2 regions of the Mucilaginibacter sp. OAE612 genome follow, and region 2 is predicted to be linked to the other one. Evidence: riboswitches for the same ligand, from Rfam matches in the RefSeq annotation. Region 2 holds a riboswitch; the other holds the start of a gene.
The links. A riboswitch is a leader RNA that binds a small molecule or an ion and turns the genes downstream of it on or off. The one in region 2 is predicted to bind thiamine pyrophosphate.
Positions count from the first base shown of each region.

Region 1: linked by a shared signal. The riboswitch ahead of ABID99_RS24420 (TonB-dependent receptor) and the one ahead of thiS (sulfur carrier protein ThiS) in region 2 are both predicted to bind thiamine pyrophosphate.

Region 1 is NZ_JBGMUW010000001.1:5,869,472-5,877,270, reverse strand. It holds gene ABID99_RS24450 (acyltransferase) at 1-283, opposite strand, end outside; gene ABID99_RS24445 (LytR/AlgR family response regulator transcription factor) at 343-1,044, opposite strand; gene ABID99_RS24440 (tRNA-(ms[2]io[6]A)-hydroxylase) at 1,418-2,017, opposite strand; gene ABID99_RS24435 (FKBP-type peptidyl-prolyl cis-trans isomerase) at 2,225-2,680, opposite strand; gene ABID99_RS24430 (FKBP-type peptidyl-prolyl cis-trans isomerase) at 2,760-3,224, opposite strand; gene aspS (aspartate--tRNA ligase) at 3,288-5,033, opposite strand; TPP riboswitch at 5,224-5,441, shown strand; gene ABID99_RS24420 (TonB-dependent receptor) at 5,504-7,799, shown strand, end outside.
Region 2 is NZ_JBGMUW010000001.1:2,189,202-2,197,000, reverse strand. It holds gene ABID99_RS09245 (outer membrane beta-barrel protein) at 1-966, shown strand, start outside; gene ABID99_RS09240 (rhodanese-like domain-containing protein) at 1,231-2,160, opposite strand; TPP riboswitch at 2,448-2,539, shown strand; gene thiS (sulfur carrier protein ThiS) at 2,605-2,808, shown strand; gene thiC (phosphomethylpyrimidine synthase ThiC) at 2,826-4,709, shown strand; gene ABID99_RS09225 (thiamine phosphate synthase) at 4,709-5,317, shown strand; gene ABID99_RS09220 (thiamine phosphate synthase) at 5,314-5,958, shown strand; gene ABID99_RS09215 (thiazole synthase) at 5,969-6,736, shown strand; gene thiH (2-iminoacetate synthase ThiH) at 6,729-7,799, shown strand, end outside.

The DNA.
Region 1 (7,799 bases), 3.7 Mb from region 2:
CCAAAATGGTTAATAATATGGAGGCTATGTAAGGCGGCTCAATGCGTGTTATTCTTTTTAAAATGTACTTGGGGAATAAGGCCCAGCTATAATTTTCAGGAATAGCCCAGCAAATTATAAAGCCTGACAACAGGAAAAACATTTGAACGCCCAGCCAGCCGTAGTGCAGGCCGGGTAATGATTTGCCGCCAAGATGAAACAAAGCTACCGCCAATGAAGCTATTGCCCTGATATAATCAACCTGCTGGATATGTTGCCTGGTTTTGTTCTCTGTTAAAGTCATTATATAAAAGCCAGTTGATTAATTTTATTGATAAGCCAATCAAGAGAATTGCGTTCATTTTACTTCTGTTTCGACCAGTTGCGTGCAAAATCATTATAGCTTTCGCTTACCGGCAGCTCAACATTTGTAAGCCGCACCTTACGATTTTGAATAGACCGGATCTTGTTGACAGGTACGATATAGCTGCGGTGAATGCGCTGAAATTTGGCGGAGGGCAATTTCTCCAATACCTTTTTCATGGGTATCAGCGTAAGGATGGTTTTATCATTAGTGATATGGATCTTGATATAATCCTCCATACTTTCAATATATTCAATAGTATCCAGATCTATTTTAACCATGCGGTATTCGGAGTATACATACAGGCTTTCGTCAGTTTCGTCGTCGGTGGGCTTGTTTTTGTACTTGTAGTAATCAAACGCCTTTTCAACAGCTTTGGTGAAGCGTTTAATATCTATCGGTTTTAAAATATAATCAATCGCTTCCAGTTCAAAACCCTCATACGCAAACTTTTTATAGGCGGTAGTAAATATTACCATGGGTTTAGTCTGCAAAGAGCGCACAAGGTCAATACCGGTAACATCGGGCATGTTGATATCAACAAAAAGAAGATCTATTGGGGTGTTTTTTAAAAATTCGGCGCCGGTTATAGCATCTTCAAAAGTATTAACCATTTGCAATGCCTGGAAGCGTGATACATATTCGCTTATAAGCCTTAAGGCCAGCGGTTCATCATCAATGGCTATACATTTAAGCACCATAATTTAAGTTTGTAAAGTAAGTTGAACAATATACTCATTATTCAGGCTGCTTATATTGAACAAATGCCTGCCAGGATATCAATGTCCAGGCGCTGTTTGGTGTTGTTTATGCCGATGCCGGTATGCTGGTAATCACTTTTCCGTAAACCAAAAACCCGGTTTTTGCAGTAAAATGAAATATTGCGCTCATTAATATTAATTCTAATATCAATAGCAGCAGGTTCGCGCTTGCTTACGCCATATTTGCACTGGCCCCGGGTATTTAAAAAAACAGCGGAAAGGCCATGAACAGTCTTAAGTTAAAAGTCTGTAGTTTAAGTAGTAAGTGAAGCGTGCAGGTCAACACGTCAAAGCTTCGATTCAGACTCAAAACTTACCCATGAATAGTTTCACCTTTACCGTAGTTCTGAATTACCTGGGCTTCATACTCCAGAAATTGTTTCCAGCGGGCTTCAACATCAATTTCTTCAGCGTATTTTTTGGCCAGCCGAATAAACATAGAGTAGTGGGTTGCTTCGCTTACCATTAGTTCGTGGTAAAAAGTTGCCAGTTGTTCATCATTAATATTTTCGGACAGCACTTTGAAGCGTTCACAGCTCCTGGCTTCTATCATAGCCGAAAATAGCAGCCTGTCAATCAGCTGAGCTTCGCGGCCTCCGCCGGTGATGATAAATTTTCTGAGCTCGTTCACATAGTTGTCCTTCCGCTCGCGGCCGAGAATATAACCGCGTTCCAATATAATATCATGTACGCGTTTAAAATGATCCATTTCTTCCTGCACCAGCAGGGCCATTTCCTGTACCAATTCGCTCAGGTTGGGATTTTGAACAATAAGCGTAATGGCATTGCTGGCTGCCTTTTGTTCACAAAAAGCATGGTCGGTCAAAATTTCTTCAATATTGCTCTCTACCACGTTTTTAACCCAAAGCGGATCGGTAGGCAACTGCAGTTTTAGGATGGTTTTCTCACTCACAGCACAAAGATAGTTTTTGGAGGTGAAAGGTTAAAGGCGAAAGGTAAAAGGTATTTTTACCGTGGAAATTAAAAAATGAAGACCATCTTTATGGGATAGCCTTCGTTATTGGCGCTTGATCCGGTATGAGTACCGGTTGCCGTGTTTAGCACATCATGCCGGCAGTAAAAACCATACCAGCAAGGTTTTTCTATAGCATTAGTTAAATCAACTAAAACTAAGCAGATCAATTGTAAATACCAAAACCGAATTTGCGGGGATGCTTCCGGCCGCACTATTGCCGTAGCCTTCTCTTGAGGGGATCACCAAAATAATCCGACCGCCGGTTTTTACATACGGCAGGCCCGATTGCCAACCCTTGATAAGGCCCTGCAGGCTTTGGTTAATGGTGCCCGAGTCAAATGTAGTTCCATCCAATAGTTTGCCGGTATAAGTTACTTTAACAGTCGATTTAATGGTTGGATTTGCACCTGTTCCCTGGATTACTATCTTGTAATAAACACCAGAGCCATCAGCAGTAGTATGAAAAGCAGTGTCAGTACCGATATAAGCTTTAATAGCGGCATCATCCGTGGCTGCCTGTTTTGAGGCATCGAATTTGTCTTTTGAGCACGAGGTGAGGATCACCAATGGGGCGAATACGAATAATAGAAATTTCTTCATTAGTTAATAGTTCTGTTTGGATTAATTTGACGCGCAAAAGCTACAGAACGCTACAATAATTGAACTTATTTTGGGAAGATTAGTTAAATTCTGTTAAATCGACAGTGAAAACCAATACCGAATTTTCGGGGATACGGCCTACGCCATTTGCACCGTAGGCAAGGCCCGAGGGTACAATGAGCAATATGGTGCCGCCCTGTTTTACCAATGGAATACCTATTTGCCAGCCTTTTATCAAACGGTCTAACGAGCTTGAAAAACCGCTTGCTTTATCAACTACCATATCATTTAACAGCGCTGCGGTATAATTTACAGTGACCAACGAATTTTCGTTAGGGTTCCTCCCCTTACCTTCGGATAAAACCTGGTAATAAATACCGGAGGGGTGTTTCTGCACTTTGATCTGCGGGTTGGCCTTCAGGTAAATGCGGATCAGCGAATCATCTGTTTTGGCTTGTTTAGCCCGGTTTAATTTCGCTGAGTTATCACATGACATCATCAGTGTAATAATAACCGCGCTTAGCAATAGAATGTGTTTTTTCATGATAGGGGTCCAAATAAAAGCCCCCTTTGCAATAAAGGAGGCTCAATTTATGTTTTGGGTTGATTAAACCGTTGTTTTTATTTTTAGTTCGGTCATTTGTGCTTCGGCAATGGTTGATGGTGAATCGATCATCACATCGCGGCCCGAATTATTTTTAGGAAATGCGATCACATCGCGAATTGAATCCAAACCTGCAAATATCGATGCCAAACGATCGAAACCAAACGCGATACCACCATGCGGAGGTGCTCCATATTCAAAAGCATCCATCAAAAAGCCAAACTGTTTCTGTGCTTCCTCCGGCGAGAAACCAAGGTGCTTGAACATCAATGATTGCAAGCCGCGGTCATGGATCCGGATAGAGCCACCACCAATTTCGGTACCGTTGATCACCAAATCATAAGCATTGGCACGTACAGCTCCCGGTTCGGTATCCAGCATGGCAATGTCTTCGGGTTTTGGCGAGGTGAACGGATGGTGCATAGCATGATAACGGCCACTTTCTTCGTCCCACTCCAGCAACGGGAAGTCAACAACCCATAGCGGCGCAAAAGTATTTTTATCGCGAAGGCCTAAACGGTTACCCATTTCTAAACGCAGTTCGTTCAGTTGTTTACGCACCTTATCAGCGCCACCGGCCAGGATCAGCATCAAATCGCCTTTTTCGGCATTGAAAGCAGCAGCCCAGTTGGTCAGCTCATCTTCACTATAAAATTTATCAACCGATGACTTCAGGGTGCCATCCTCATTGTAACGGCAATAGATCATGCCGGTTACACCAATTTGCGGGCGTTTTAACCACTCGGTAAGCTCATCAACCTGTTTACGGGTATAACCTGCGCAGCCTTTGGCGTTGATGCCAACAACCAGTTCTGCATTGTCAAAAATGCTAAATCCTTTGCCTTTAACAATATCATTCAGATCAACAAACTCCATCCCAAAACGTAGGTCGGGTTTGTCAGATCCGTATAAACGCATAGCATCTGAATACAACATGCGCGGCAGTTCAACCAAATCAATACCCTTTACAGTTTTGAACAGGTGACGTGTAAGGCCTTCAAAAATATTCAGGATATCTTCCTGGCTCACAAACGAAAGCTCGCAGTCGATCTGGGTAAACTCTGGCTGGCGGTCGGCACGTAAGTCCTCATCCCTGAAACATTTTACGATCTGGAAATAACGGTCAAAGCCGCTTACCATCAATAATTGCTTAAAAGTTTGGGGCGATTGCGGGAGGGCGTAAAATTCACCTGCGTTCATGCGGCTTGGCACTACAAAGTCACGCGCGCCTTCTGGAGTCGATTTGATCAGTACCGGGGTTTCAACTTCGATGAAATCAAGCTTATCTAAATATTTACGCACTTCCTGCGCCATCTTATGGCGAAGTACCAGGTTGTTGCGGATAGGGTTACGGCGCAGGTCGAGGTAGCGATATTTGGCACGCAGTTCCTCGCCGCCATCGGTTTCGTCCTCAATCAGGAACGGCGGCAGCTTGGCAGCATTAAGCACTTCAATATCAGTAACGGCAATTTCAATTTCGCCGGTTGGGATTTTGGTGTTCTTGCTGGCACGTTCAATTACATCACCGGTAACTTTGATCACAAACTCACGACCAAGCCCGCGGCTTTTTTCGCGCAGGGTAGCATCTGTATCTGTGTTAAATATCAATTGGGTTAAACCATAACGGTCGCGCACGTCGATAAAAGTGGTACCGCCCAAATCGCGCGATTTTTGTACCCAACCGCATAAAGTAACGGTTTGGCCTAAATGGCTGATATTTAATTCGCCGCAGGTATGAGTTCTAAGCATAACAATGTTTTATAAAAGTCTGCAAAAGTAGGGTTTTAGTTGGAAGTCTGGAAGTCCGAAAGTCGGAAAGTCCGAAAGTAACAGTATTCTTTCTGCATAATCTATAGGCTTACTGGCTTTTGAGTGCAGATATTCAGCTTTCGGACTTCCTGACCATTGACTTTCGGACTTAAATCCTATCTTTGCCTCAATAATTCTCAAGGGGTGCCTTGCTTTGGTTGCAAAACAAACTGCAGATTGTTTACCAAACTGAAAGACGGGCTGAGATCATACCCAGGGAGTAAGTCAATAAGTACTAAGTTTTAAGCCTTAAGTCAAAGCGACTTTGGACTAACGACTTCCGGCTCACGACTTCCCCCCACACCTGATCCGGATAATGCCGGCGGAGGGATAAAGGTAAATAAGTTAAGTGTACTGCCGCGTTACCCTGGCGCGCAGATGGTTTAACTCAATTTTTGTTTTACAACATTTTGAAAAATTTATTTGTGGCTGTTATGGCCCTGTTGTTGCCTGTTATGGCATCGGCCCAGCTTTCCATTTCGGGGAAAGTGACCAATCAATCCGGCGAAGCATTGGCCGGCGCAACTATTACTATTTCAAACCCTCAGCAAAGCACCGTTACCGACGCTGCAGGTAAGTATAGTTTTAACGATCTGAAAAAAGGCAATTATGCCGTTAAAGCAAGCTATATCGGCTATCAACCTTTAACCAAAAGTGTTACGCTTGCTGCTAATCAATCAATTAACTTTTTATTGGGCGGCAGTACATTTACTGCCGATGAGGTTACTGTAACCGCTACCCGTGCAGGTAAAAACTCACCTACAACATTCACTAACCTCAGCAAAAAAGATCTCGAAAAAAACAACTTTGGCCAGGACTTGCCTTACCTGCTTAACCAAACGCCATCGGTAGTGATCAACTCGGATGCAGGTACAGGTATAGGTTACACAGGGATCCGCATCCGCGGATCAGACGCATCGCGCATTAACGTAACGGTTAACGGCATCCCTTTAAATGATGCTGAAAGCCAGGGCGCATACTTTGTCGATCTGCCCGATTTTGCATCATCTATCAACACCCTGCAAATCCAGCGTGGTGTGGGTACCTCAACCAATGGAGCAGGTGCCTTTGGCGGTAGTATCAATGTACAAACCGCTACTCGCAGGGATACCGCTTATGCTCAGCTCGATAACTCGGCAGGTTCATACGGTTCATTAAAAAACACCGTAAGCGTAGGGACTGGTCTGCTTGGCGGCAGGTTCAGTATCGACGGGAGGTTATCGCGCATCCGTTCCGACGGGTATATCGCCCGTGCATCATCCCGTCTGAAATCATTTTTTGTAAGCGGTGCTTATTATGGTGATAACAGTACTTTAAGATTAAACGTGTTCTCGGGCCATGAACGTACCTACCAGGCCTGGAACGGCGTAGCCGATTATGTAATAGGCGATGATACCCGCCCGGATAACCGTACTTATAACGAACTGGGAGATATGGGTAACGGAACCTTTTATAAAGACCAGGTTGACGATTACCTGCAAAACCATTACCAGTTACTGTACGATAAAAAGTTTTCGGATAAACTGTCGTTCAGCGGGGCCCTGCATTACACTCATGGCGAAGGTTATTACGAAGAGTACAGGAAAGGAGATGCTGTGAGTAATTATGGTTTATCACCTGTTATTTATGGTACCGATACCATTTCAACCACTAATCTTGTTCGCAGGCTGTGGCTTAATAATGATTTTTATGGTGTTACTTATGCCTTAAAATATCAGCCTACTACCAAATTGAACTTCAACCTTGGCGGCGCCTATAACGAATATAAAGGTGCGCATTATGGTAATATTATTTCTGCCGAAGAAAGTATAGGCGTTGGTCCTAACTATCAATACTATCGGGATGATGCCAAAAAGAAAGATTTTAACATTTTTGGCCGTGCCGAATGGCATGTAGATAAATTTTTGTTGTATGCCGATATGCAATACCGCCACATTAATTATTCGTTCTTCGGTATCGACAAAAACCTTAACAATGCGCAGCAAACAGCGCAGTTAAACTTCTTTAACCCTAAAGCAGGTGTTACTTACCAGTTTAATGAGCACAGTAATGTGTATGCCTCCTTTGCGGTGGGCAACCATGAGCCCAACCGCGATGATTATGTCGACTCGCCTCCGCAAAACCGGCCGAAACCAGAAAACCTGAAAGATTTTGAGGCCGGCTACCGCTTCAGCTCACCTGTTTTTAGCGGGGAGTTGAATGGTTTCTACATGCTATATAAAAATCAACTGGTATTAACCGGCTCATTGAATGATGTAGGCAGCCCGGTGCGTACCAACGTAAAGGACAGCTACCGCGCGGGTTTGGAATTCAGCGGAAAAGTGAAAATCACTGATCAGTTAAACTGGAGCGCTACCGCAACGCTCAGTACTAACAAGATTAAAAACTATCACCAGTTTTTCTCTAATTATGACGATGGCTCGCTGGTTGAAGAAACTTTTGCCAAAACAGATATTGCCTATTCGCCGTCTTTCACAGGTTCAAGCGTAATCAGTTACAGTCCTGTTAAAGGCGGAGAAATTGCCTTCATCAGCAAATATGTGGGTAAGCAATATTTAGATAATACCATGAACCGTAATCCCGAAGGTTTTGGCATAGCACCCGATAATGCCGCTAATCCTTATGCCGCCAACCGTTTGCTGAACAGCTTTTTTGTGAACGATGTGAGGCTGAGGTACAGCTTCAGTGTTCGCTCGGTTAAAAACA
Region 2 (7,799 bases):
CACGCGGTTTACACGCAATGGGAGCGCAAGCATAAGGCCATTTCCTATCAGGTAGGCTTACGTTATGAGCATACCGATTATCACGCCCATCAACTGGGTAATGTGCTGCAAAAAGATTCGGCCTTTTCGCGCAACTACGGCAGCTTTTTTCCCAGCGGCTATTTCAGTTACCAGGCCGATACTGCAAATAGCTTTACTTTAACGGTAAGCCGCCGTATTGATCGCCCGGTTTACCAAACGCTTAACCCATTTTATTTTATCATTAACAAGTACACTTATCAAACGGGCAACCCTTATATTTTACCTCAATACAGCTGGAACCTGGAGCTGAGCCATCAATACAAAAACCTGCTCACCACCACGGTATCTTACAGCAATATCAACAACTACTTTTCGCAGATCTTTTTGAGCGACCCTACCCTTGCGGGTATTTTGCTGTATACACAGGGCAACGTGGGGCGCACGTATATCATCGGCGTATCCGAAGCTATCACGGCCTCCCCCACCAACTGGTGGACGCTTACAGCACAGGCGCTGTACAATTACAAAAAACTGAGCGGTTTTAACGGCAATCATTACACATCAGATATTAACCAGCTTAACCTCAATGCCAGCAACCAGTTCACCATGGGCAAACGTTTTACGGGCGAGGTATCGGGCTTTTACACCACCCGCGCCCGCAACGATGTGCAGGAACGGCTATACCCTACCGGGCAGCTCTCGGCAGGGCTGGGCATGTCGGTATTTAAAAAGAAGGCCACCCTGAAGTTGAGCATGCGCGATATATTCTATACCAATGCCATGGAAGGCTTAACGCAGTTCCCCAACGCCACCGAGTATTTTAAGATTAAGCGCGATAGCCGCGTAGTGGTGCTCGCGTTCACCTATCGTTTCGGCAAAACCTTCAAAACGGCCAAGCGCGACAACGGCGCGGCCGATGAAATGCAGCGTGTAGGGAATGGGTAAAGCCCCACCCAAACCCTCCCCGGAAGGGAGGGCTTAAAAAAATGCACATCAAAAAGTCTCCCCTTCCGGGGGAGATTTAGCGGGGGCTTATTGCTTTAATCTTGCGGTCGTTTGCAACAAGCGCTGATATTGCTTTTATGTAGAGACGCATCACATGCGTCTCCCATAGGTCAAGCTGCTTTACAGTTCATGAACATCAGGAATCTGTATGCGGAAGACCCATGTGATGCGTCTTTACATTAAACAATTGAATTTGAACTGGCATTAAAGAAATGTAACCTGCTGGCCTGATTGGGCCCATGCATCAATCCCTCCTACTAAAGGCCGGATGCGCTTCAGGCCAACTTTACGCAATTTCTCGGCATACCTTGCAGCGGTTATTTCATTGGGGCACGAACAGTAAATAACAATCTCCTTATGCCCGGCATATCGGTCGGCAATATCATTAAAACTGTTTTCGTCTATGGGAACTGAGCCCGGTATAAATCCATTTCTTGTGCGCTGATCTATCGGGCGTGCATCAAGTATCACAGGGTTCGATTCTCCGTCAATCAGTTCTATCAAATCATTCACAGTTAACCTATCCGTTTCAAACTGCCTGATAAGGCGATAACGACGCAGCCATTTGAACAAAAGGTATAAACCGAACAGCACGACGACAAATAAACCGCCCATCGTGCCATAATGACTTAATGCAGCGATCAAGCCATCAACCTGGTGCCGAAAAACTGCACCCAGCGTCACCGCCGCGCCGAGATAGATAAGTGCTGCGATAGATGAAAAAAACACAAATAATGTCACCCGCATTGCATAAACTCCGGCAACAACAGGTGCCAGTGTTGACAGCCCCGGAATAAATTTAACAATGGTTAACGCCGGGGCGCCGTAGCGTTCAAAAATATCGCCGGTACTGCGAACACAGGTATCCGGTGACATAGAAATTTTACATAATTTCCCAAGGATCCCTGTTCCGTATCTCTTCCCGGCAAAATATAATATAAGGTCGCCTGCTAAGGTACCCAGTGATCCGGTTAAAATGAGTATGATGATATTAGCTTCGGTTGCAGGCGTTACAGCAGTAGTTACAATCAATACTGCAAATGCAGGCAGCGGCAATCCAACACTCTGTAAAAGAGTGATCAAAAATACCAGCCACAGCCCATAGGTTTGTATTAAATCAACTAATGCGTTCATACTTCAGTTGCAGCTAAGATAAGACACTTATTTTTATTGACCGGCCCGATTTTGCCGATTAACAATTATTTGACATCAGGTTGAGAGTAGTCTATTATTTCATGGATTTTAGGCTAAGCCGATGATAGCTTGCCTGATGTTTTAAAATTATTTTCGCCAGTATTAATACCATTCAATCGTTTGACATTCAACACACTTACACGTTAAAACAAATTACCATCAATAGTAACCAGATAGTCTTAACATAAAATTGATTTGGATTAATCAATTTTATTCCTTTAGCTTTACTGCAACTTTAGGGGTGTCCTGACGGACTGAGATAATACCCTTTGAACCTGATCCGGGTAATGCTGGCGAAGGGAAAAGTGACGATAACACTATTGGTGTTGTTTTTTCTTTCCTAATACGGGGACATTCCTACAGTTGAAATTTTAATGCAACGTAATGGAAGTAACCGTTAATCAACAAAATTTTATTGTGCCTGATAACTGCAATGTGCAGGCTTTGCTCGCTGATGTCTTGCAGCACCCTGACCGGGGGCTGGCCATTGCCATCAACGAAGCTATTGTTCCCAAAACCCAATGGGAAAACCACAAGCTCAATCGGGGCGATAAAATCATCATTATTAAAGCCACCCAGGGAGGATAAACACCCAATAGCCTTTTATGAAAACAGAAAAAACACCTACAGCACAAGCCATCACGCAAACACCGTTTCCAGCCTCGCGTAAGATTTACGTTAAAGGGCAATTACACGACATTGACGTGGCCATGCGCGAAATAAGCCTGAACGACACCCAACTACATGGCCGTTTTGGCGAAACCGAGCCCAACGCCCCGGTAACTGTTTACGATACCAGCGGCCCTTATACCGATCCAAACATAGCCATCGATGTTAAAAAAGGTTTACCCCGCCTGCGCGAAAAATGGATCACTTCGCGTGGTGATGTCGAGCTGCTGGATAGCATATCATCAGCATATGGCCGCGAACGCTTAAACAGTAAAGAGCTTGATCATTTACGTTTTGGCTACCAAAGTAAACCTTTCCGCGCCAAAGCAGGCATGAATGTATCACAACTGCATTACGCAAAAAAGGGTATCGTTACACCCGAAATGGAGTACATTGCCATACGCGAAAACCAACGCATCGATCTGCTGAAACAACAGTTGAACGGGCAATACGATGTAATGAGCCAACAGCATCAGGGCCATAGCTTTGGTGCCAACACACCTAAAGGTTACATTACGCCCGAATTTGTACGACAAGAGGTAGCCGCCGGTCGGGCTGTTATCCCATCAAATATCAATCACCCCGAAAGTGAACCGATGATCATTGGCCGTAATTTTTTGGTTAAGATCAATGCCAATATTGGCAACTCGGCAGTTACCTCGAGTATTGAAGAAGAAGTAGAAAAAGCCGTTTGGGCATGCCGCTGGGGCGCCGATACCATTATGGACCTGTCGACAGGTAAAAACATTCACGAAACCCGCGAATGGATCATCCGCAACACACCTGTGCCCATAGGTACCGTGCCTATTTACCAGGCGCTCGAAAAAGTGAACGGCAAAGCCGAAGACCTGACCTGGGAACTGTTCAGGGATACGCTGATAGAACAGGCAGAGCAGGGTGTTGATTATTTCACTATCCATGCGGGCGTGTTGCTGCGCTATGTGCCTTTAACGGCCAAACGTATTACCGGTATCGTATCGCGCGGTGGTTCTATCATGGCCAAATGGTGCCTGGCCCATCATAAAGAGAATTTCCTGTACACGCATTTTGAAGAGATCTGCGAGATCATGAAAGCGTATGATGTCGCCTTCTCGCTGGGCGATGGCTTGCGCCCCGGCTGTATTGCCGATGCCAACGATGCCGCGCAGTTTGGCGAGCTGGAAACCCTGGGCGAGCTGACCAAAATAGCCTGGAAGCACGATGTGCAAACCATTATTGAAGGCCCCGGCCACGTACCCATGCACCTCATCAAAGAGAACATGGAGAAACAATTAAAGCATTGTTCTGAAGCGCCTTTTTACACTTTAGGTCCGTTAACTACCGATATCGCTCCGGGTTATGATCATATTACTTCGGCTATCGGCGCTGCCATGATCGGTTGGTTCGGTACCGCTATGTTGTGCTATGTGACCCCTAAAGAACACCTGGGTTTGCCCAACAAAAAAGATGTTAAAGACGGCGTGATCACGTACAAAATTGCTGCCCATGCTGCCGATTTAGCCAAAGGTCATCCCGGTGCGCAGTATCGCGACAATGCGTTGAGCAAGGCACGTTTCGAGTTCAGGTGGGAAGATCAGTTTAACCTGTCGTTGGATCCGGATACGGCTAAAGAATTTCATGATGAAACCCTGCCTGCCGAGGGAGCCAAGATCGCGCACTTTTGCTCGATGTGCGGGCCAAACTTCTGCTCGATGAAAATAACCCAGGATGTGCGCGACTTTGCCAAAGAGAATGGTGTTAACGAAGCCGACGCCCTAACCCGTGGCATGGAACAAAAATCAAAAGAGTTTGCCGAAAAAGGCAGCGAAATATACCTGTAATGGAATTGATCGTGATATCGGCCCCGGATACTGTGACGGATGAAGCACAAATAATCAATCGCTTGTTCGGGGCCGGGTTACAGCGCTTCCATCTGCGCAAACCGGATTGGAATCTCGATCAATGTACCAATCTGATTACTCAGATTGACCAGGCCTATCATCATGCTATAGTTTGTCATCAGCATCATAGGCTGGCCAAAGTTTTTGAGATGCACTATTTACATTATCCCGAAAAGGATCGTATCAAAAGCGACCACCTGGATTTAAATATTCAGCTTAATCAGGGTTACCGATTGAGTACTTCGATACATGATGTTAGCGTCACATCCTCACTAAAACATTTTGAGTACACATTTTTAAGCCCGGTGTTCAACAGCATATCCAAGCCAGGTTATCAAAGCATGCTGCCTGCCGGTTTTTGTTTAGACCGTAATAAGTCCGGACCAAAAATAATAGCGCTTGGCGGCGTGGATATAACCAATTTAAACCTGCTAAAAAAAATGAATTTTGACGGAGCGGCGGTTTTGGGTGCTATCTGGCAAGATCCCAAGCAGGCTGTTTCCAATTTTATAAGCATTAAAAAACAAACCGAACAATTAAATCCATGATTGATAAACTGCATTATATCTCTCAACAATCTCAAAATGGCACGCACCTTAGCGCTATCAAAGCGGCTTTGGATGCGGGCTGTAAATGGATACAGTTGAGGGTTAAAGATCAGCCCGAAGACATCATTCTGCAATATGCCATCGAGGCCGTTAAACTTTGTGACGGGTACGGTGCCAGATTAATAGTGAACGACCATCCTGAAATTGCAAAAAAGGCGGGTGCCCACGGGCTGCACCTGGGTTTACAGGATATGCCCATACAACAGGCCCGTCAGATTGTTGGCCATGATATGATCATCGGTGGTACGGCCAATACATTTGCGCATGTAAAACAGCGCGTTGCCGAGGGCGCCGACTATATCGGCCTTGGCCCTTACCGTTTTACAACTACCAAACAAAAGCTGAGCCCTATTTTGGGGCTGGACGGTTACCGGGATATCATGGATCAGATGCGTCTTGCAAATATGAGGATCCCGGTAATCGCTATCGGCGGCATTGTGCCGGCCGATATACCGCTGATCATACAAAGCGGCGTATATGGTGTTGCGCTGTCCGGCGCCATCACCCACGCCACCAACGCCAGGCAAGTGGTTTCGGAATTATACCATCATTTAAATCAACCTTCGTTTAACGAAGCTTAAAATCAACACTATGTTAACCATCGCTGATAAAACTTTTCAGTCGCGCTTATTTTCAGGCACTGGCAAATTTAACTCGCCTGCCATGATGGAGGAGGCATTGCTGGCCTCAGGCTCTGAACTGGTAACCGTAGCCCTAAAGCGTGTTGATGTAAAAAACAACGACAACGACGATCTGTTGCTGCGTTTAAAATATCCGCATATTAATCTGCTGCCCAATACCTCAGGTGTACGGAACGCTAAGGAGGCTGTGTTTGCTGCCCAGCTTGCCCGCGAGGCGCTGGAAACCAACTGGATAAAGTTGGAGATCCATCCCGATCCCAAATACCTGATGCCCGACCCTATAGAAACCCTAAAAGCTACCGAAGAACTGGCGAAACTGGGTTTTATAGTATTGCCCTATATCCATGCCGACCCCGTATTATGCAAAAGGCTTGAAGAAGCCGGTACTGCGGCTGTAATGCCTTTAGGCTCGCCCATAGGTAGCAATAAGGGGCTTAAAACCATCGATTTTTTAGAGATCATCATCAGCCAAAGCAGCGTACCCGTTATTGTTGATGCGGGTATAGGCGCTCCGTCTGATGCAGCCAAAGCGCTTGAAATAGGCGCCGACGCCGTACTGGTAAACACCGCCATCGCGGTATCAAGTAATCCTGTACAAATGGCCGAAGCATTTAAACTGGCCGTTGAAGCCGGCCGGATAGCTTTTGAAGCAAAACTGGCACAACCTGTATCACATGCTATGGCAAGTAGTCCACTAACTTCTTTTTTAGATGAGTAGTTTTAACGATATTTTTGAAACCTATAACTGGGATGATACCAAGGCCAGTATCTACGCTAAAACCAGCGCGGATGTTGAACGCGCCCTGGCCGCAGATAAACGAACATTGGAGGATTTTAAGGCCCTGGTATCACCTGCTGCAGCGCCCTACCTGGAGCAAATGGCGCGGATCAGCCAGCGCCTGACCCTGAAACGTTTTGGCAAGGTGCTGCAGATGTACGTGCCGCTTTATCTATCCAACGAATGCAGCAACATCTGTACCTATTGCGGCTTTAGTTACGATAACAAGGTAAAACGCAAAACGCTTTCGCCAATGGAAATTATGCAGGAAGTGGCCGTTATTAAAGAGATGGGCTACGAGCATGTTTTACTGGTAACCGGCGAGGACAACGTGAATGTGCATGTTGATTATTTTAAAAAAGTGCTCGAGCTGATCAGGCCGCATTTTGCCCATATCTCGATGGAGGTGCAACCGATGGATCTGGAAGACTATCAACAGCTAACGTCTTATGGCCTCAATACCGTGCTGGTATACCAGGAAACTTATCATAAAGAGGATTACAAAAAACACCACCCCAAAGGCAAAAAATCAAACTTTAAATACCGGGTGGAGACGCCCGACAGGTTGGGCCAGGCCGGGATCCATAAAATGGGACTGGGCGTTTTAATAGGTTTGGAAGACTGGCGCACCGATTGTTTTTTTACCGCAATGCACCTTAATTACCTCGAAAAAAAATACTGGCAAACTAAATACAGCCTTTCATTCCCGCGGCTAAGGCCTTTTAGCGGCGGCCTCGAACCAAAGGTGGAAATGAATGACCGCGAACTGGTACAACTGATCTGCGCTTATCGTTTATTTAACGAAGAGGTTGAACTTTCGATATCTACACGCGAATCGGCTAACTTTCGCAATAATATCATCAAGCTGGGTATCACCTCTATAAGCGCCGGTTCAAAAACCAATCCGGGCGGGTACGCGGTAGAGCCTGAGTCGCTGGAGCAGTTCGAAATTTCAGACGAGCGCAGTCCAGCGGAAATTGCAGAGATCATTGCCCAACAGGGT